DNA from 3 places in the Alteromonas sp. ABV2_168 genome. Region 2 is predicted to be linked to each of the others. Evidence: predicted binding sites of a transcription regulator. Region 2 holds the regulator's gene; each other region holds the start of a gene.
What was found. Region 2 encodes LexA, which represses DNA repair genes until DNA is damaged. Its sites were predicted from a motif close to TACTGTATNNNNATACAGTA; they were not measured.

Region 1 (7,300 bases), on a different contig from region 2:
TGAAATAAGGTAATACTTCTTTGTAGCCATGGCTGAGATTAAGCAACTTGTTCCCTTCTGAATCCTGAACCAGCGCGTAGATTATCCCGCCTACCTCAAATGCCTCTAAAACACTCTTAAAAACTACTTCGTCGATTTTTACTGATATGCCGGAAGGGGAATGGCTTTCAGTTACTTCTTTATCTAACGGATAAAGGTTAACTTCATCATCAAACAGATATACAGCCTCATGACCATAGAGCACCCTTCTTCCTTCAACCTGGAAAATAGTATTCTCCATTTCGCTATCTTCCGAAATGCTCGTAACAGCAACTTGAGAATTATTTCTTAAAAGCAGAGTATCTGAATTAGCCATGGATTCTACAGACATTACCTCCTGCCCGGTGAATGGCAGGTTCGTAGCGGAGATGGATGTGATTAAATCAGAAAGGACAACCAGGCCATGGGTTGTATCAACTGCAAATAAATTCCCATATCTGTCTTCAGCCATATCTGTGACTATAAGAAGTTCATTTTCAGCTTGCAAAAATTCGTGTGCTATCAGTTGTTCCTGTTTCAAATCCAGATAATATAAATTTTCTGCTGCCACCCATACCTTCTCATTCTGATCGATGAAAATTGAACGGACTGGTTGTGAGTCCTCGTCGGGAATATTTCTGGAACTGACTAATCTCACACCTTTTGTCATCTTATTAAAAATAAGCACACCACTATCTGCGCCAATGTACAGGTGTTCTTCGTCAATGGTCAGTGTATGCAGTTTTTGAGAAGGCTCGATTGAGAGATTAAATTGTGCCCACGATTCGTTAGCAAAAGAATAGAAGAAAAGTCCTTCATCTCTGTCAATCCACCAAATTCCGTCTGATGAATCGTCAACTGCCAAATCAACGACCTGGTCACCAATGACAATTCCTTTACCCCTTAAATTTGAACTCTCCTGCATTGTCGCAATATCATAAATGTGGATGTTAGAGAGCGTACTAACGATGATTTTGTCGCGGCCGATATCTGTTTTCCAAAAACCTCTGTTCTTAATACCTGATGTGTTAACAGGCCTTACTTCGTTGCTACTTGTATCCATTAAGTACAAGCCATTCCCATAAACACTTATAAGCAAATAGCGATTATTCAGGCGGTCGATATCAGTTACCCATGTCGATATTCCTGCACTATTTTTTGCCTTTGAGAATTTTAATAATTCTCCGGCCCTTATATCCATTAACCCATTCTCACCGCCGGTCCAGACACCGTCTTCCGATACAATTATCGCAGAGGGGATACCTATGGTCAGGTCAGGAGATTCGTAGGAATAGTCAAGTTCAGACTGGAAACCGGAGGCAATTACACTCAATGAGACATTTAATATACAAAATAGGACAAATACACCAAAAAACTTCATTTTGGACACTCCATGACCTTTTAAGACAATCCATTGCTTTGAAAAACGAGATAATCATCACGCTTTTAATGAGTTCTTATTTATATTAATCATAAACATGGAGAAGATTACAATGGAAATATTGTATAAAATTAACGCATCGGATGAGTTGGGTAATGCCGATATTTTGGAGGTAATCAGTGGAGGAACGTTACCGGAGACAAATACGATTGAGCAGACTTCGGCCGTAATACCAAAGGCTCCTCCTAAGTTACCTGTTTATCCTTCAAGTTTAGATTAAACCAACAACCACTGCATGCCCGCATTTTCTGCGGCTTGCTGATCGTAGATATAGTCTCCCACATAAAGGATATGTGCGGGGGCTATTTGCCATTGTCCGGCAATCATAAGTAGTGCCGTGGGATCGGGCTTGGCAGGGGCGCATTCGCGGGTGAGCACGGTTGAAATGGGGATTTGGTTGTTGCTGATTTTAAGCGCTGTGGCCTGTTTGCAGTTGCGGGTAACAATAGCAACGGGCAAATCAGCGTTGATGACGGCATCTACCATGGATTTTCCTGCCGGCAACCATTTCGCATTCTCTGCATCGGCCATTTCATGATCAAGAATGACCTGATGTGCCGATGCTCTTGAGGTTTCATCAGGCAGGTTATCGATAAAGGTAAGGATATCTTCGCTGGCAGGGCAACCAATTTCGCGGCGCATTTGAGAAAAGTCGAGGACAGACTCCACCAGCGTACCGTCTAAATCAAATATCACTCCGCTGACATTCGTCAAATCTAACTTCATCTCTGTTCTCCCCTTTTGTTGCCAGGCATTTGGTGCACCCCTAGTGTAGCGAACCATGTCGCTTTTGAATCTAACATTTATGTCATCAACACTGACATTGGGGTAAATGCCGCCAGTTAGTTGTGTACTGAGGAGACAAATACGCCCGCTTCATACGCCAGGGTTGATGGTCACCTTTCGCCGCGATGCCGATGGTACTGCTGCCGTATTTTCTGTTAATGGCATCCATGCATGCCATCAGCTTTGTATTCCCTTCGCTTTGTGCGAACAAATCCGGCTGCTTTACATCTTCATCCTGAATTTCAATTGCTCCCACGCCGCACTTATGAAACAAAACCCCTTCCTTATACAAGGTATCAGCTGCATTCCCGGCGGCTTCTGACAGCATTCGCGTATCCGCCGTGGCAATGGCAAAACGGTGCTGTACAGCTTTATGATAATGCCCGCTGGCGGCAAAGGGGTTCGCATGGGCAAACAGGGTAAGGGTTTTCACGGTACAATTTTGCTTCCTGAGCTTTTCAGCTACCCGCTCAGCATGCCAGCAAAGTGCCTGCCGTAAACTCTGATGGTCCGTAACCGGGTGGCCAAAAGCGCGGGTAGCATAGATTTGCTGTTTTTTAGGACGATGACTTTCCCATTCAATGCAGGTAACACCGTTAAGCTCCCGCACGGTACGTTCTATCTCTACAGAGAATTGCTTACGGATACTTTTAGGCGCTGCGCAGGCAAGCTCCCACGCAGAGCGCACACCACTGTTTTCCAGCTTTTCCGCAATACGCCGGCCAATCCCCCACACATCCTGCGGCGACATTTCCTGTAAGGTTCGCCGGATCTGTGTCTTCTCAGCAAGTACCGCAATGCCGGATTTATCTCCCAGTCTTTTACCCGCATGGCTGGCTACCTTCGCCAGCGTCGGCGTAAGCCCGAAACCCACTCCTACAGGCAGACGTAACTGCTGCCAGACAGCACGCCTGATAGTTTCACCGTAGGTGTGCCATCCTTCCGGCGGTTGCCAGTTATCAAAATACAAAAAGCACTCGTCGATAGAATACACATGCTGGTGAGGTGCAAAACCGCCAACAATATTCATCATCTGATTGGACAAATAGTCGTACAGCTCATAGTTAGACGACCTGATCACTGCCCCTTTTTGTTCCAGCAGTTTCTGTACCTTGTAGTACGGGCCGAATTTCTTTACGCCGAGGGCTTTCGCCTTGTCGCACAATGCACAAATGCAGCCATCGTTGTTTGTCAGTACCACCACGGGTTTGTCACGGATAGCGGGGTCAAACACCTTTTCGGCGGACGCATAAAAGCCGTTGGCATCGACTAACGCAAACATTGTCTTAACTGCCTGGTATAGCGATGCATTCTGACAGAACGGACAACAATGCCTTCTTCTTCGAAGGTATCTCCCTCCCCCAACACGTAAGGCTGCTGGTGTTTGCCGGGCGATACCAGAACCATGGCTTTGCGATCGAACAGCTTACACACAAACACACCATTCAAATTGGCCACCACCACATCCAGCGAAGTGGGTGCAGCAGCGCGGTCGACAATGAGTAAATCACCATCAAAAATGCCCACGCCGGTCATCGACTCTCCCTGTGCCTGGCCAATAAACGTAGCAGTGGGATGGTCGATAAGCAGCTCGTCGAGATCAAGCCCAAGCTGACGGTATTCGGCTGCCGGGGACTCGAAGCCGGTGATACCAGCCTGTGCAATAACCGGAATAATTCTCAACATAGTACAAAAAACAGTTGCCTCAGATACTGTTTATTTATACAGTAATTATGAATCAGGTTAAAATTAAATTTCATTTTACGTTCGACATCGGAGAACCATCATGGCTATTACAGTGCAATATGTTGTTTCGCATAAAGGGGTAGAAAAGTTGGTCACTACAGACAAGAAGGAAGCTGATCAGTATGACAAAATGCTGGATGCGGCAGACAATCTGGCTGCTTACATCGGTGCGAAAGGTATCAAGCTGGATGACGACGTGATTGAGAATCTGTCTGTCATGCTGGCAAAGAATAAAGATGCCGTAGGCAAATTGCTCAAAGGCGCTTCTGCTGATGACGTCCTCGACGCCGAATCAGCAGAAGTGGTAAAGCTACAGGCAAACAGTAAAAACTAAAAGCGGGTTACACTACATTCCGCTTATTGGTAAAGCGGGTGATAACCGAGTGTACTTCGTTAACGGTTTTACGCAGACGCTGGCTGGCATCTAATGATGATTCTGATGCCCGCTGGGTATCTTTGGCACCATCGGCAATTTCTACGACTTGCTGATTGATGTGTTCTGCCACAGAACTTTGCTGCTCTACAGCGGAGGCCATTTCGAAGGTTTGATCGGCAATAACACTCACGGCCTGATTAATGTCTGCCAGTGTTTTGCGGGTATCTTCAACAATGGCCGTGCCCTGCTCGGCTGATGCCATACCGTCATTTGATACTCTGACAGCCCGTTCTGACCGCTCAGCCAGCACATGGATAATATTATGAATTTTATCTGTGGACTCTCTGGTTTTTGATGCCAGTGACCGTACTTCATCAGCAACTACAGCGAAGCCTCGTCCCTGCTCGCCGGCGCGGGCAGCTTCAATGGCGGCGTTCAGAGCCAGCAGGTTTGTCTGTTCAGCAATGGTCGATATTAAACTGGCAGCTTCACCAATATCATTCGTGGACTGCGCCAGTTCCTGCACGGTGACCGAAATAGAACTGACCGCTTCTTTAAGCGCCATGATGGCAGATAACGCCTCATCCGCTTTCTGATTACCGGCCTCCACATTTTTAGAAGCAGAGCGGGCGCTGTCGGCATTCATATCAACCCGCTCAGATACACTTTGAATAGCCTGGGACATCTCGTTCACGGCTGAAGCAATGTTTTGCGTTGCCTCGTTTTGCTGCACGACAGCTGTACTGGTGATTTCAGCCTGCTGATGAGTGGTGTTAGCAATCGTATCCAACCCCGCGGCGGCATCCTGAATGCGGGCAAGAGCTGTACGGCTGCGCGCAAGTTCGCATCCCAGAGCCAGTTTGGCACGTGACCGGTTACCGAAGTCGGCAAAATAGGTTTGCGATACCACCGGATTCGAATAGCTGTCAGGAGAAATATCAATAAGCGCCTGCCAGTCACCTTTAATTTTAGAGGCCATCCAGAAACTGCACACCGCAAAACCTGCGGCAGCGATACCGGCCGGCAGCACACCTGCCGTGGCGAATAAAGCCGCCACGGTAATAAGACCCATCACTATAAATGGCAGGTAATTCTTCATGTAGTGAACGGCCAGTTCACCGGCTGACGTACTGGACTTACCTTCACGTAGCCGCTCGTAACGGTATTCTGCACGGGCAATTTCGTCCGGCAAGGCCGGCACACGTACTGATTCATAACCCGTGATCTGAGAATTTTCAAAAACCGGGGTCACGAACGCTGAAACCCAATAATGGTCTCCGTTCTTGCGCCGGTTTTTTACCAGTCCCATCCAAATATTCCCAGCGGACAAGGTATCCCACATTTCACGAAACACACCCGGCGGCATGTCCGGATGGCGTACAATATTATGGTTTTTTCCAATCAGTTCATCACGGCTGAAACCACTGACTTCAATGAATTCATCATTGCAGTGCGTGATCACACCACGTTTATCGGTAGATGAAATGAGCCGGTAGTGCTGAGGAATGTTGTAAAGCTTCCGGGTAACCGGTTGATTATTTCGCATATAATTGACTCACATCCCTGTGTTCTCAGAAATTGGTTAAGGGTCACGTTAACCTTAGCCTATATTTAGACTTTCGAGTAATTGACCTTTAAAAAAATAGAGAGGAAGGAGTTTACAGTCCGAAACAGGGTTTGAAAAGTCAGCATTTACTAATGTAAATACATAGAGTTATCACGGCAGAGGGAAATTGAGGGTCACAGTGGTTCCGGAACCGGTATCGCTCTGAATATCTATCCAGCCATTATGAGATTCCATCAAAGCCTGCGCCACAGAAAGGCCAAGGCCTGTGCCGCTGCCGGGAGGACGGGTAGTGAAGAAAGGCGTAAAAATTAATGGCATGTGCTCGGGCTTTATTCCTTCACCATTGTCTTTTATAAACACTTTAACTGCGCCAGGCAGATCAGCAACAGCGATACTGATTGTGCCGCCGGATACACAGGCATCAATTGCGTTTTCAACTACTGCCTCAAGCACCTGCCTGATCTGCTTCCTGTTAACCAGTACCTGCGAGCGGGAATCCGACGCATCGAAATTAAGAGAAACATTTGCAGGAATTCGCTTGATGATATCCTCCAGACCAAACTCAAGAAGATCATCTACATCTTCCCAGTTACGTTCCACGGTAACCGGAGAAGAAAAAATCTGCAGTGAGGAGACAATTTCAGCAATGCGGTTAGCGCCTTCCAGAGATGATTTTTGCATGTCTGAAAGCATTTCTCTCACATCCCGCAGTAAGTATTTCAACTCCATGTCAGCGGGTAATGTAGCTGCAGAGGTGCCGCCCTTTTTTAACTCATCCTTAAGTTCATCCCAGGCATCGAACACATCCTTCAGCATATATTCCTGAATTTCACAGTTACTTTTGATAAAGCCGATGGGATTATTAATTTCATGAGCAATACCCGCAGCAAGCTGACTAAGCAGTGTCATACGGTCCACCATGGCTATGCTGTCAGAGGAAGGTTTGGCTGATTGTTTAAATGCATCAGCTTCACTGTCAGGAAGTTGAGACAGCAACTGATGATAAATCGCGCGGGTTTCGCTGAGAGCACGGCGCAGGTTTTGATTTGCCAGATAGGCATCGCGGGAATAATTATTGAGCATGTCTTCAGCCGCCGTACGCGCCAGCTGCTCACGACTCAATTTTCTCTGCAACAATGCAATTTGCTGCTGCAACTTCTGAATATCTGAACTCACATTAATCTCCGGCAGCCGGACGCCAAATCCGCTCATTCAACGGATTTCACAGTCTGCTCTGAAATCATATACAAACCCTGAACTAAAGCATAGCTCCGGGTTATCCAAACTACACGGCCTGAACCCCGAATTTATTCCAAAGTACACACCGGGATCACAATCAGCCGCGAAAACACTTGTCCTCCGGTTT
Region 2 (7,300 bases):
ACTATCTGCAAGACACCAGAGATGTCCATTGATCGAGCTCTTGCTTAAGCCAAAGCCGCCTCAGCTACTTCCAGCTTATCACCAATGTCCATGGCTAATTCATCCGCTGTGGAGGTAGGCTCGACGCCACTAGAAGAACGCTCAAATAAAGGTCGCCCAATGGCCACCTCTAGTCCTGCAATGTGTTGTGATACAGCAGGTTGCGTCAAGTTAAGTGACCGCGCTGTATAAAATTAATCCGTGATAACCATAAAGCCATTGCTTCTGCCATGAGCGAAGATTTTGGACACCGTAGCTTATATCAGTCTTACGTGGCCGATATGGTAACAACCAGTAATATGTTGCAACACGCCATCGATAATCTCGATACCTGGATGGAGGCAGAACAAACCGCCTCACCTGATCCTGAAATGCACACTGAAATACAGTTTCAACCGTTAGGGATTGTTGGTGTCATTAGTCCCTGGAATTTTCCAATCAATTTAGCATTTGGACCGTTAGCTGGTGTATTTTCAGCGGGTAATAGCGCCATGTTAAAACCTTCTGAACTGACGCCTGAGACTTCAGAATTATTGGCTGAGTTAGTGGCCCGTTACTTCGGCCCTGAAGAGCTAACCGTAGTACTAGGGGATGCGTGCTGCTGCAGAAAACCTTGTGCCAGTGACTCTGGAACTGGGTGGAAAGTCGCCTGTTATGGTGGCTAAAGGTGCTGACCTGAGCAAAGCAGTTGAGCGCACATTAACGATTAAATCCTTTAATGCAGGTCAAATTTGCCTGTCACCAGATTACGTTTTGCTGCCTGCAGAGCAAACTCAAGCGTTCAAAGCTCAAGCGCGAGAATTTATGGGACAAACCTTCCCAAGCATTCAAGAAAATACCGATTACACCGCAATCATTAACGAACACCATTACCAGCGCTTAGTCGATCTATTAGAAGATGCACGTCAAAAAGGCGCAGAGATCATCAATCTTGCGCCGCAAAATGAACCGGCTTATGACGCCTCAAGCCGTAAAATCGCTCCGCAACTAGTGATTGGGACAACCGACGATATGGCAATCATACAGGAAGAAATATTTGGTCCATTATTGCCCATTCGTCTGTATCAATAAGAGGACGAGGCAATTGATTACATCAATCAACACCCTCGCCCTTTAGCCGCCTATTACTTCAATGAGGACAGCACAGCAAGTATTTGCACAACAAACGACTTCCGGAGCGCTGGTCATCAACGACGTCATGACCCATGTATCTATTGATGAGCTGCCTTTTGGTGGTGTGGGCGCGTCAGGTATGGGGGCTTACCATGGTATTCATGGCTTCCGCCAGTTCTCTCATGCCAGGGCGGTGGTAGTACAAAGCGAAGCGGGTGTATCAAATCTTCGATTGCGAGCACCGTATGCAGACAAACAAGCAGCCGTAGACGCTTTTTTTTAATCATTGATTCATCCATATTGTTAAAAGATAGAGAGGTTTATATGAAAATCTTAATGGTACTTACATCGCATAATGAGCTGGGTAACACCGGTGAAAAAACAGGCTTTTGGTTGGAGGAGTTTGCAGCGCCTTACTACACCTTTACAGATGCTGGTGCTGAGTTGGTGTTGGCTTCACCTCTGGGGGGACAACCACCTCTGGATCCGAAAAGTGATTTGCCTGATTTTCAAACCCCTGCGACTGAGCGATTTAAGCAAGACCAACAAGCGCAGCAAGTACTGGCGAACACTGTCAAACTTGAAAACGTGTCACACACAGATTTTGATGCGGTGTTTTATCCGGGCGGCCATGGCCCCCTGTGGGATCTTGCTGAGTCAGAACAGTCTGTTTCACTGATCGAAGCGTTTGAGCGGGCAGGCAAGCCAATCAGTTTTGTGTGTCATGCCCCTGGGGTCCTGCGTCATGTAAAAACTGATAACGGCGAGCCGCTTATCAAAGGTCGTAAAGTTACTGGCTTTACTAACGGAGAAGAAGCGGGGGTGGAGTTGACTGATGTGGTGCCATTCTTGATAGAAGATGAATTCATTCGTCTTGGCGGTCACTATGAAAAAGGTGCGGACTGGGAGCCTCACGTAGTTGAAGATGGCCGATTGATTACAGGCCAAAATCCAGCCAGCTCCGAAGCTGTCGCGCAAGCCTTGATTAAACAACTTGCATAATTTCCCTCAAATTTAGCCGGTGGCGTTCTGATTAGGAGGCCCCTGGCTAAAATTTCTTGATAAGAAGATACCTTTTTATTCCCAAGGAGAACTAAAACAGCGTATTACAATGTACAACTAATGCATATCGTTGCAATGAAAACCAGGCGTTGTTAACTGCGCCCCCTGAATAAGCGTAATAATTTCGCCGGCAGCCCTTGTCAAACCAGCGCAACTGTATATACTCACAGGAACTGTATAGAAAAACAGGGCTGTTTATGCGTCCACTTACTCCAAGACAAACGGAAGTTCTCGAACTGATCAAAACCACCATGCTGGAAACCGGCATGCCGCCCACCCGTGCGGAAATTGCGAAGCAATTAGGGTTTAAATCAGCTAATGCAGCAGAAGAGCATTTAAAGGCGCTGGCCCGTAAAGGTGTAATCGAAATTCTGGCGGGTACCTCACGGGGTATAAAGCTGAATATTCCGCTGGAAGCAGAAAACGATGAAGACGCAGGCTTACCGTTAATCGGCCGTGTTGCGGCAGGTGAACCTATTCTGGCGCAGGAACATGTGGAAATGCATTACAAGGTCGACCCTGATCTGTTCCACCCCCGTGCGGATTTCCTGTTACGTGTAAACGGTATGAGTATGAAAGATATCGGTATTCTGGATGGTGATCTACTTGCCGTTCACCGAACTACTGACGTGCACAATGGGCAGGTAGTTGTTGCCAGGGTTGATGAGGATGTCACGGTAAAACGTCTGGAAAAACGCGGCCGCGAAGTTTGGCTGCATGCAGAAAATGAAGAATTCGATACCATAAAGGTGGATCTTGCTGCTGAACCATTCAACATTGAAGGTCTGGCTGTAGGTGTAATCCGCAATGCTGACTGGATGTAAGTCCTTTCGCTAAGCGCGGTGCAATAACTATTGTGTGCGCTGGCCACAGCGCTAAAAATTGGAAGGGCGATGATATAAACCATCATCGCCCTTTTTCTTTACTATTGGCTGGTATGTGCAAAGTGCAGTGTCTTGAGCGCCAGCAGAAAAACATCAGCATTGTCTTCACCACTGACATTTTTTACTACAGTAACCGCTGTTTTATGTTCACGGCAAAGAATGGTCATTGTAATGCCGCCCATACTGCCACCTGAGTGCATCACTGCATCAGGAATATCGTCCATCAAAGCCAGCGCGCTCACGTTATCTTTATACGCTTTACGTTTTTTGTAATCGCCAAAACCGGTTTTCCAGCCTATGCCGAAGCCCACGGTTTCACCATTGTTAAGCCTGGCAGGAGTAAACATGGCGCGGGTAGTCTCTGGTTTCAGGTAATCGCTTGCCACATGGGCTACAGCAAACCGGACAATATCTGACGGCGTAGAAATAAAACCGCCGCCGGCCCATTTATAGCTGTGATCCGTTTGTGGCGCATTAATCAGCTCACCTTCGTGTACGGTGTAAGGTCTCGCCCGGTGATCGATGATGGTGTACTGGTCGTCAAATACCGTGTTGTCCAGTTTCAGCGGCGCGAACACTTCTTCGTTTATGATGGCGCGGAAATCCCGGGACGCGTCAGCCCCTTCCATTGCGGCACTGACCAGTGTCCAGGCAAACGTTGAATAACGGTGATCTGTGCCGGGTGCAAACAGCAGTGGATCATCTTTAAACATCGCCAGTGCACTGTCGATATCCGGATAACTTTCATTCAGAAGGAATTCATTGGCACCTTCTTTGTAGTGCCTGATGCCTGCTGTATGTGAGGTAAGCTGGCGCAGAGTAATGACCGGTTTATCAGCAGGCCATGCGCTGACGTATTCAGTTACCGGTTTATCCAGATCAATGTTGCCCGCTTCCGCAAGACGCATTAATCCGGCCGTAGCGATGAGTTTAGAGACACTGCCGATACGCACCTTGTGATCTGTCGTCATCGGTACATGGTTTTCCACGTCGGCAAAACCGTAGCCTTTAGCCATCAGCATGCCCTTATCGTTGCCCAGTGCCATGGTTATACCCGGCACTGTGTCATGACTTACCGCTTCTTCAAACTGAGCGTTAATAGCGCCGGAAGGAAGATCTTTGGCAAAAACAGAGGGTGTTAAAAATAACAGAAAAGAGGAGAAAACAGCGCGGCGCAACATAGAAGCAATCCCTGACAATAAAAACAATCAGACTACCGCAGTTAACAGGCCGCTACCAATAAAAAAGCCCGCTCGCGCGGGCCGGGCATCTGGACGGTGATGCGAAAACTTATTTAGCTTGTGCTTCTGTGGTGATGTGCAGCGTGACTTCGTCACTCACATTCGGTACATACATATCAATCCCGAAGTCAGAACGCTTGATGGTGGTCATTGCATCAAAACCTATCGCTTCTTTCTGTGTCATCGGGTGTACACCTGAACCATTCAGAGTGACATCCATAGTGACGGACTTAGTCACACCTTTGATCGTCAGATCGCCGGTCACTTCCATCGTCTTATCACCTGTCATTTCAACATCTGTACTGGTGAAGGTGGCAGAAGGAAACTTCGCTGCATTGAACCAGTCAGCACCGACAAATTCTTCATTCAGCTTTTTAACAAATGAATCAATGGTATCAATTTTCACCGACACATCGATTTTGCTGTCTTCCGGCGCGTCTTTGTCAAACACGATGGTGCCTTCAGCGCCGTTGATGGCGGCTGTCGGGTTAGAGAATCCGAAGTGATTCCATGAAGCGATAACGCTGGTGTGAGTAGGATCAATCTGATAGCTCACAGGCGCCGCGAATGCGCCTGCACTGATTAAACCTGAAACTAATACTGCCGGGATAAATTTATTCATTACACATTCCTTTCATAACGTTGATGTCACAAGTGTGAGGACGATTTACTTACCTATAATACGGCGTTCCTTAAATACGGATGTGTCGAAGATCTGAACGAAACATTCGAAATATCAGAATGAAGTGCTTTGACCCTGTTTCTGAGGCCACCCCGGCCATTTATTTTTTCAGAAAGACTAGACACAAGATGAAATCTGTTTAATTCTTATACCGCTGTTAACGAAAAAATAACAAAAAGAGATAAAAATTAACAGGCGGATAGCCTGATACGACAGGGTCCTGTGAGCAGGGTATTACACAAGATCCTCCATCACGGAGGTGTTGAGTGAAGAAACTCGTATGTAACGCAATGATGGTTTGGGGGTTAGCGATGTCTGTTATTCCGGCGTCGCTGCAAGCAGAAACCATGGCAACATCAGACCGGGCAGGTGAAATCAACCTGAGACAAGGTGTCACAGACATCAGTGGACAGGTGTACGACCTGCATATGCTGATGTTCTCAATTTGTGTGGCCATCGCTGTGGTGGTGTTCGGTGTGATGTTTTACTCCATGTTCAAGCACCGTAAATCCCGGGGCGCCAAACCGGCGCACTTCCACGAAAACGTGAAAGTAGAAATCGCCTGGACAGTCATTCCTTTCCTGATCCTGATATTTATGGCCGTCCCGGCAGCACAAACCCTCATCGCGATGGAAGATGCCAGTGAACCTGAAATGACGGTTCTTGTCACCGGTTCCCAGTGGAAATGGCATTACAAGTACATGGACAGCGATGTGTCCTTTTACTCCATCATGGCCACACAGCGTGAGCAGATTGAGAACAAATTCGAAAAAGGGGAAAACTACCTGCTTGAGGTAGATCGTCCTCTGGTCATTCCTACCGGACAAAAAGTCCGCTTCCTGATCACCTCTGACGACGTTATCCATTCCTGGTGGGTGCCAGATTTCGCAGTAAAGAAAGATGCTAATCCGGGCTTCATCAATGAGGCGTGGACCAAAGTGAATGAGCCCGGTATCTACCGTGGACAGTGCGCTGAACTGTGCGGGAAGGATCATGGTTTCATGCCGGTAGTGGTGATTGCGAAGAGCCCGGATGAATATAAAAACTGGATGACAGAGCAGGAAGCCATTGTGAAACAGGCGAAAGAAGAAGAGCAGCGCCTGCTGGCCATGAGCATGAGCAAAGAAGAGCTGATGAGTACCGGCGAGAAAGTGTACAACGCGACATGCGCAGCCTGCCATATGCCTAACGGTCAGGGGTTGCCGGGCGTTTTCCCTGCACTTAAAGGCAGTCAGATGGTATTGGAGGATCAGAAAGCGCACATCGATATTGTGCTTAACGGTAAAGCAGGCACGGCCATGCAGGCGTTTGGCAAGATGCTGTCCCTGAAAGATATCGCTGCGGTGATTACCTACGAGCGTAATGCTTGGGGAAATAACACCGGCGATGTGATCCAGCCTAAAGACGTTAATGCAGTAGCAACCGGTAAATAGGAGCGTGCGATGAGTAAAGCAACTGAAACTATGACGCCGGAGCACACTGCGGCACATGATGAACATCACGATGATCACCACGGACACGGCGCTCCGGCAGGCCTGATGCGTTGGGTGCTGACAACTAACCACAAAGATATCGGTACGTTATATCTGTGGTTCGCCTTCATCATGTTTCTTACTGGCGGCGCGATGGCGATGGTGATCCGCGCCGAACTGTTCCAGCCCGGTTTACAAATCGTAGACCCGAATTTCTTTAATCAGATGACCACAGTGCACGGCCTGATCATGGTATTCGGTGCTGTCATGCCGGCGTTTACCGGTCTGGCTAACTGGCTGATCCCCATGATGATTGGCGCACCGGATATGGCATTGCCCAGAATGAACAACTGGAGCTTCTGGATCCTGCCGTTTGCATTTTCCATGTTGTTAGGTTCACTGTTCATGGAAGGCGGTGGCCCGGCTTTCGGCTGGACCTTCTATGCGCCGCTGTCGACGACATACAGCAGCGACAGTACCGCGCTGTTTGTGTTCTCAGTCCATATTATGGGGATTTCCTCCATCATGGGCGCAATCAACGTAATCGTGACTATCTTTAATATGCGTGCGCCGGGTATGACGTGGATGAAAATGCCACTGTTCGTCTGGACCTGGCTTATTACTGCATTCCTGCTGATTGCTGTAATGCCTGTACTGGCTGGTGCAGTGACCATGGTGCTTACCGATAAATTCTTCGGGACGAGTTTCTTTGATGCTGCCGGCGGCGGTGATCCGGTGATGTTCCAGCATATTTTCTGGTTCTTCGGGCACCCTGAAGTCTACATCATGATCTTGCCTGCTTTTGGC
Region 3 (7,300 bases), on a different contig from region 2:
ACCCAATGGTTACAACATTTGCTGAAACTGCATGTAGAACCCACCAGTGCCATGAGCATGGCAGCGGTAACCTCATGGGCACTGGAAGCACCAAAAGGCCAGACCGCCCTGGTAATACTTACCGGCGGTAATATCAGCCAGCAGAGCATGCAAAAAATCTGGGCGACAGACTATTTACTTCAGCCACCTAACTTAACTGAACAGGAGCAGGACTAAGCCATGTCATTGTTTAAACGTTCATTACGGTGGAGTGCCGCCGTATTGCTTACTGCCTCATTTAACTCCCTTGCCGGCACGACATTAATCAATAATATCAGCGGCTATACCCTGAATAAAAAAGGCGAGCTGATCGCCTTTTCTTCAATGCTGATAGAAAACGGCAAAGTGAAAAAACTGGATCCGGAGTCTCCCCGCGCCGATGCAGTTGTAGATGGCTATAACAATGTCTTACTGCCCGGTCTTATTGATGCCCACGGTCACCTGCTTGGCCTTGGCAGCAGTTTACTGGAAGTGGATGTCCGTGAGAGTAAAAGTGCGCAGGATGCGGCTAAGCTGGCTGCTGCCTACGCATTTGCCAATCCGGAACAGCGCTGGATCACTGGCAGTGGCTGGAATCAGGAAATGTGGCCGGACCGCAGCTTCCCGGACGCAGGCATTCTGGATAAAGCGATCCCGCGTCGCCCGATGTGGCTGACCAGAGTTGATGCCCATGCAGGCTGGGCCAATTCAGCCGCATTAAAACTGGCCGGTATTACCCGTGATACGCCAGACCCGGTGGGCGGAAAAATTATGCGTGATGCCGGTGGTAATCCTTCTGGCGTGCTGATTGATAATGCCATGGGATTGATGGAAAAGGTGATGCCTGCCCCGGGCGCAGAACTTTACCATCAGCAGTTAAATGCCGCCGGTCAGCATTTACTGTCTGTGGGTGTTACCGCCATGCATGACGCCGGTGTACCTCATCAGGTTTACGATTTTTATCTGGCCCGTGCGGCAGAACAATCGTTGCCGGTACGTATTTACGCCATGGTCAGTGCTACAGACAAGGACCTGGACGCCATGCTGGATAACGGACCGGTACGCAGCAGTGACGATTTTCTGTTTATCCGCAGCGTAAAAGCTTATGGTGACGGCGCACTTGGAAGCCGTGGTGCGGCTTTGCTGGCTCCCTATACCGACGATCCCCATCAGACAGGTTTACTGCTTACCCAGCCTGAAGAAATGGCTCCCCTGTTCAGTAAAGTCATGAACGCCGGATTTCAGCTCAACTTTCACGCTATCGGCGACCGAGCAAACCGTATGGCGCTGGATCAATTTGAAAAGGAAATGAAAAAACATCCTGATGCTGACTTCAGAAACCGTATTGAACATGCTCAGGTGATTCATCCCGACGATCTGCCCCGGTTTGCGGAGCTGGGTGTACTGCCTTCCATGCAGCCCACCCACGCTACCAGCGATAAGAATATGGCAGAAGACCGCCTCGGAAAGGATCGCATGGCCGGTGCATATGCGTGGAAGACGTTGCTGGATTCAGGGATCCCCATTCCGCTGGGTTCAGACTTTCCTGTAGAGCTGGCCAATCCGTTTTACGGTATTCATGCTGCCGTTACCCGTCAGGACAGAAACAACCAGCCGGTAAAGGGCTGGTATGCTCACGAAGCGATGACCGTTCAGCAGGCTTTCAGAGGTTTTACGCTGGATGCTGCCTACGCCGCACATATGGAAGACAGTCTGGGTACGCTGACCCCGGGGAAATGGGCTGACTTTATTCTTGTGGATCAGGATATCTTCGATGTGGATCCGAAAGATATCTGGCGCACCCGGGTGCTGCAAACCTGGACAGCCGGAATTAAGGTATTTGATGCTGAACGCAACCAGTAACGGCCAAAACAGCGGATACAAGTAATTCAAAAGGGGCGCTTTGCGCCCCTTTTGTGATTTTATTCTACCGGATGATTAATCCCGGTCCTGCTCTTCAATATGTCTGAAGCGGGGAACCGTTTCTCCGTTCACTTCCACCTGCTCAGTGAACATGGTCAGCGGACGGACCCAAAGCCCTTTTTCACCATATTCCGGCCGGTACACCACCAGTTCCGATTCATCTTCTGAGTGCTTAGCCACACCGATGACAGTATAAAAGTTGCCTTTGTAATGTTGATACGTTCCGGGCACAACCGGCTTTGACATATTATTCATCCTCCAGTGGCAATAGCAGTTGCTCTGCCGGCAAACCGCCGGCTAATCCAATGTGAATGCCCACCAGCCTGACACCCCGGCCTCTGGCCCGCTGCCACGCTTCATCCAGCAATTCATAAAAAAATGCTTCTTCGATATCGTGATGACGGTGCTCAACGGTGGTTTGCTGGAAGTCCTGAAACTTGAGCTTCACGCCCTGAGATTTTATCAGACATTTCCGCTCACCGGTCTTTTTTAAATGCCCTTCAATGCGTTGCTGCATCTTCTCCCACAACACAGGCAGTACCGCCTTGCATTCATCAAGTGTATGCAAATCGCTGCTGAAGGTACGTTCCACTCCGATTGATTTTCTTACCCGGCTGACATTGACATCCCGCTCATCCACACCGTGAGCACGGTTCCACAGCACTGAACCGAATTTCCCCAGCTCTTTCTGCAGACGTTCAAAGGGATATTGCCGGACATCATTACAGGTAGTCAGGCCCAGACGCTGCAACTTCTGCTGTGTGACTTTGCCCACGCCGGGAATTTTTGACAGCGACATATTTCTGACAAATGCATCCAGCTTATCCGGTGTGATCACACATAACCCGTCCGGTTTATTTTCGTCACTGGCTACCTTAGCCACGAATTTGCATGATGCCACACCAGCCGAGGCAGTCAGATTCAGTTCTTCTTTAATTCGCCGGCGGATATCCTGTGCTATGAGTGTGGCGCTGCCGTTAAACAAAGTGGTGTGAGTGACATCCAGATAGGCCTCATCCAGAGACAAAGGCTCGATGAGGTCGGTATAGTCATTGAAAATTTCACGGATACGCTGACTCTCGCGGACGTACATATCCATTCTGCCGGGTACAAGAATGAGCTCAGGGCACAAACGCTTTGCATAGGCTGTTGCCATGGCAGAGCGCACACCAAATTTTCTTGCCGGATAGTTACACGTTGATATCACGCCACGGCGATCGGCGCTGCCGCCAATCGCTATGGGCTTATTGATCAATGACGGATTGTCGCGCATTTCAACTGCAGCGTAAAAGCAATCCATATCAACGTGAATAATCTTTCGCACTCTGCCACCACACTGTATATATGAACAGCATTTTAGCGGATTATGTCAACTATGCCAGTGCAAAGTTCAACACCGAATAAAAGGTCAAAATATTGCAAAAAGTTAATACAACAGGATTGTAAAACCTTATTGAAAAGATAAACTGGTAATAAGCGTAAAATTTAACCATTCATCAGGGAGGATGTCATGGCTGCTTTTTTACCCGCCTTTGAAAAAATGATTGATAACGAAGGGGGCTATACACTTCATCGTGTGGAGGGTGACCGCGGTGGCGCTACCTACGCCGGTATAGCCCGCAATTTTCATCCTGACTGGGAAGGCTGGCCACTACTTGATGCCGGCGTCCCCGACAGTCAACTGATGCCTCATGTCGCAGCGTTCTACCAGCAGCACTTTTGGGAACGGATCCGCGGAGACTTTATTGATTCTCAACGTGTAGCTGAAACCCTCTTTGATTTCGCCGTTAATGCCGGCCTGTCTGCAGCGTCGAAACTGGCTCAGGAAGTTGCTGATGTGTACGTTGACGGGATCATCGGTACGAAATCCTTAAAGGCCATCAACAACATGCCACCGGAAGTATTTCTGCATGGCTATGCACTCAAGAAAGTCGCCCGTTATGCGGAAATTGTTAATCATAATCCCTCACAGGCAAAGTTCCTTCTTGGCTGGATAAACCGGACACTGAAAGGTATTGCATAGCAAACCTTTCCGGCTCCGCCCCCAGATACGCTATCGTCCCTTTTTCCTGATTACATATTTACACAAAATTTAAGTTGGATTTCGGGATAAATCTGTTTTTATTTATCTTTTTCTTAACTTAAATTTTAGTCAGTTTTTGTTTCTCCGCTGCCCGTAATGTCTGGCCGGCATACCAATACCCCCGTTTTTTATACGTATTAAATGCCATTCATAGTTATACGGCTATATGCGTAACTCCCGATAGACTTAAGTAGTATGGATTTCGAGCTGCAGAAAAAAGCAGCGTTTACAACGTTTGTGCATAGCCGGTTTATTTCTCCTGAATGACAAGCTGACGGAACAGTTTTTGTCATCACTAAAGCAGATAAACCGATGTGTACAGACCCGGTAAAAATACCCCGTAGTAACACGCCACAGAGCGGGAGGGGATAACAACAAGACAGGAAAAAAATAATGTCCATATTACGCACATTACCATCCAAATCGTTACTCGCTACATCGTTAAGTTTAATCACATTAACCGCTACTGCAGCGTCTGCCGGCAACGGGCCGGTCAGTGTTTCCCCTGAACCACTTACCTTTGAGCAGTTAAAGAACCTGCGCCAGGATCTGCGTTTACAGGAAAGCAATGAACGCTACATTGTCACCTTTAAAAATGGTAAAGGCGCAGTGGCGGGCAAAGGCAGCATTAATGCCAGTGATAAGGCGCTGGATGTAGCATCAGTGAAATCTGCCATACAACAGGCAGGTGGCAAGACTCTTAAAGTGATGGAACGCCATGGCATGGCTGTCGTCACATTAAACAAGAAAGCACTTAACGCCCTGCGCAAGAATAAAGATGTTGATATCGCCCCTGATCCGGTGCGGGAGTTAATGGCCCAGTCCACGCCATATGGCTACACTATGATACAGGCGAATCAGCTAATCCAGTCTGATACCAGCGCCCGCAAAGTCTGTATTATTGATACCGGTTATAATCTGGGTCATCCGGATTTACCGGGCACCAATGACGGGGTAACCGGAATTGGCAATAACAGTGCAGTGGGTAACTGGTATAACGATGGTAACGGCCACGGAACACATGTTGCCGGTACGATTGCCGCCTATGACAATTCAGAGGGTGTGATCGGTGTCTATCCCGGTGCCAGCCTGCATATTGTGAAAATATTCAACGACAACGGTGACTGGACTTACGCCTCTGACATCATCACTGCTATCGACCAGTGTCAGGATGCCGGCGCTGATGTGGTTAACATGAGTTTAGGGGGTTCAGGCTCGTCTTCGGCAGAAGCGTCTGCCATGCAGGGTTTCACAGACGATAACATGCTGCTGGTCGCCGCAGCCGGTAATGCCGGCAACAGTTCACTGTCTTACCCTGCCTCCTACGATGCCGTAGTGTCTGTTGCAGCAGTTGATTCCGGTAAAAACCGCGCCAGCTATTCACAGTACAACTCACAGGTGGAAATTGCCGGCCCCGGCAGTTCAGTCTACTCCACCTATCCGGACAGCTCCTACGCCACCCTGAGCGGCACATCTATGGCCACGCCACACGTTGCCGGTGCGGCGGCCCTGGTGTGGAGCTTTCATCCCCAGTGCAGCGCCACGCAGATTAGAAACGCGTTAAATGCCACCGCAGAAGATCGTGGCAGTTCAGGCAGAGATAATCAGTACGGTTACGGCATTGTGCGGGTAGCGGAGGCGAACAGCTACCTGAATAACAACGGTTGTGATGGCAGCAGTAACGGCGGTGGAGACCCGACCGATCCGGGTGTGGAACCGGTATCAGGACAATTAACAGGATTATCAGGTTCACGGTCATCCTGGGATCGCTACACCTGGGATATCCCGGCTGGCGTTTCCACGATGACAATTCAAATCTCCGGCGGCAGTGGTGATGCCGATCTGTATGTGAGATACGGCAGCCAGCCTTCCACATCGGCCTATGATTGCCGTCCTTACAAGAACGGCAACAGTGAGGTATGCACGTTTACTGCACCGGCTGACGGCACCTGGCATATCGGCCTGAGAGCTTACAGCACTTACAGTAACGTAACGTTAAGTTACAGCTACGAGTAGAAACAAAAAAAAGGCCGGACATTCGTCCGGCCATTTTTATCATCACTTGATGTGTACTGATAAACCTGAAAATTTACAGGATCTGGTTATCCTTCCACTCAGCAATTTTTTTCTGTCTGGCTTCTTCACGCTCCAGGCGCATCTTCTTACGGTCACACGGCTCAGGACAATCACAGGCTTTCTCAATACCCAGTGCGCCTAAACCGCCGCAACTACCGGAAATGGACTTCTTCTGGATCAGATAACCCACGGCCATTGCCAGTACCATGGCAAGAAAAAACACAAACGCGAGGATAAATGTAGACATCATCGTCTCCTAATTCTTAACTTCAACCATAGTATCAAACTCAGGAGATGCATACTCCTCAAAGCCATCTGCTGTGCGACGAATTAAGAAAACGGCAAGATGTTCTTTCTCCGCCAGCGCTTTAGCTTCATCCCACCCCATCACATTGAACGCAGTGGCAAGGCCATCAGCAGTCATAGATGACGGGTCCACCACCGTTACCGATACCAGATTATGAGTAATGGGTTTACCGGTTCGGGGATCAATCAGATGAGAATAACGCTTACCGTCCATTTCATAGTAATTGCGGTAATCCCCTGAGGTGGCAATGGCATTCGTACCAATAGAGACAATTTTCTGCACCGAGCGTTCCGTTGAGACCGGCTTCTCAATGGCTATTAACCATTCCTCACCATTCCCCCGCTCGCCTTTAACACGCATTTCACCGCCGATTTCCACCAGGTAGTTGTGCAGATCATGCTTTTCCATAATCGCAGCAACCTGGTCTACACCGTAGCCTTTGGCAATAGTCGACAGGTCGACATAAACCATTGGATGCGTTTTCTTCAGACCCTGTTCTGAAATACTGATTTTATCCAGCCCGACATACTCTCGGACTTCAGAAATCTGCTCTTCAGATGGCACCTTTTCAGGACGTTTGTTCGGACCAAATCCCCACAAATTCACCAGCGGCCCCACAGTTACGTCCAGTACGTTATGACTTAGCTTGCCGAGCCTGATAGCTTCAGTCACCACCAATGACGTTTCGTCACTTAACGGAAAGGGCGTGGTGTAACGATTCTGGTTAAAACGGGATAATTCTGATGTAGGGTCATAGGTCGACATCAGTTTATTAATTTCTACTAACCGGGCATCAATGGCCTCTTGCAGACCATCAACCTGACCACGCTCATCCACTACATACTTAACATTGTATGTGGTGCCCATGGTATTTCCGTGTAAATGCACAACCT

Region 1: ACXAH4_RS03345 (S24 family peptidase) is a predicted target of LexA. The motif match lies at 3,956-3,975, and genes of this name have one in related genera.
Region 3: dinB (DNA polymerase IV) is a predicted target of LexA. The motif match lies at 3,276-3,295, and genes of this name have one in related genera.

The regions. Positions count from the first base shown of each region.
Region 1 covers NZ_JBSWYQ010000002.1:94,022-101,321, forward strand. Annotated here, with positions in the region: gene ACXAH4_RS03330 (ATP-binding protein) at 1-1,399, opposite strand, end outside; gene ACXAH4_RS03335 (HAD family hydrolase) at 1,676-2,185, opposite strand; gene ACXAH4_RS03340 (Y-family DNA polymerase) at 2,271-3,527, opposite strand; gene ACXAH4_RS03345 (S24 family peptidase) at 3,515-3,931, opposite strand; gene ACXAH4_RS03350 (YebG family protein) at 4,032-4,325, shown strand; gene ACXAH4_RS03355 (methyl-accepting chemotaxis protein) at 4,333-5,913, opposite strand; gene ACXAH4_RS03360 (sensor histidine kinase) at 6,085-7,110, opposite strand.
Region 2 covers NZ_JBSWYQ010000001.1:132,573-139,872, forward strand. Annotated here, with positions in the region: gene ACXAH4_RS00620 (LysR substrate-binding domain-containing protein) at 1-29, opposite strand, end outside; partial or broken gene ACXAH4_RS00625 (helix-turn-helix domain-containing protein) at 45-212, opposite strand; gene ACXAH4_RS00630 (aldehyde dehydrogenase family protein) at 237-704, shown strand; gene ACXAH4_RS00635 (aldehyde dehydrogenase family protein) at 655-1,110, shown strand; gene ACXAH4_RS00640 (aldehyde dehydrogenase family protein) at 1,172-1,435, shown strand; gene ACXAH4_RS00645 (type 1 glutamine amidotransferase domain-containing protein) at 1,477-2,154, shown strand; gene lexA (transcriptional repressor LexA) at 2,412-3,038, shown strand; gene ACXAH4_RS00655 (serine hydrolase domain-containing protein) at 3,140-4,279, opposite strand; gene ACXAH4_RS00660 (YceI family protein) at 4,389-4,961, opposite strand; gene coxB (cytochrome c oxidase subunit II) at 5,369-6,454, shown strand; gene ctaD (cytochrome c oxidase subunit I) at 6,464-7,300, shown strand, end outside.
Region 3 covers NZ_JBSWYQ010000012.1:20,948-28,247, forward strand. Annotated here, with positions in the region: gene ACXAH4_RS16820 (serine/threonine dehydratase) at 1-216, shown strand, start outside; gene ACXAH4_RS16825 (amidohydrolase) at 220-1,881, shown strand; gene ACXAH4_RS16830 (DUF1653 domain-containing protein) at 1,957-2,187, opposite strand; gene dinB (DNA polymerase IV) at 2,189-3,265, opposite strand; gene ACXAH4_RS16840 (glycoside hydrolase family 108 protein) at 3,452-3,964, shown strand; gene ACXAH4_RS16845 (S8 family serine peptidase) at 4,418-6,040, shown strand; gene nqrM ((Na+)-NQR maturation NqrM) at 6,114-6,347, opposite strand; gene ACXAH4_RS16855 (FAD:protein FMN transferase) at 6,357-7,300, opposite strand, start outside.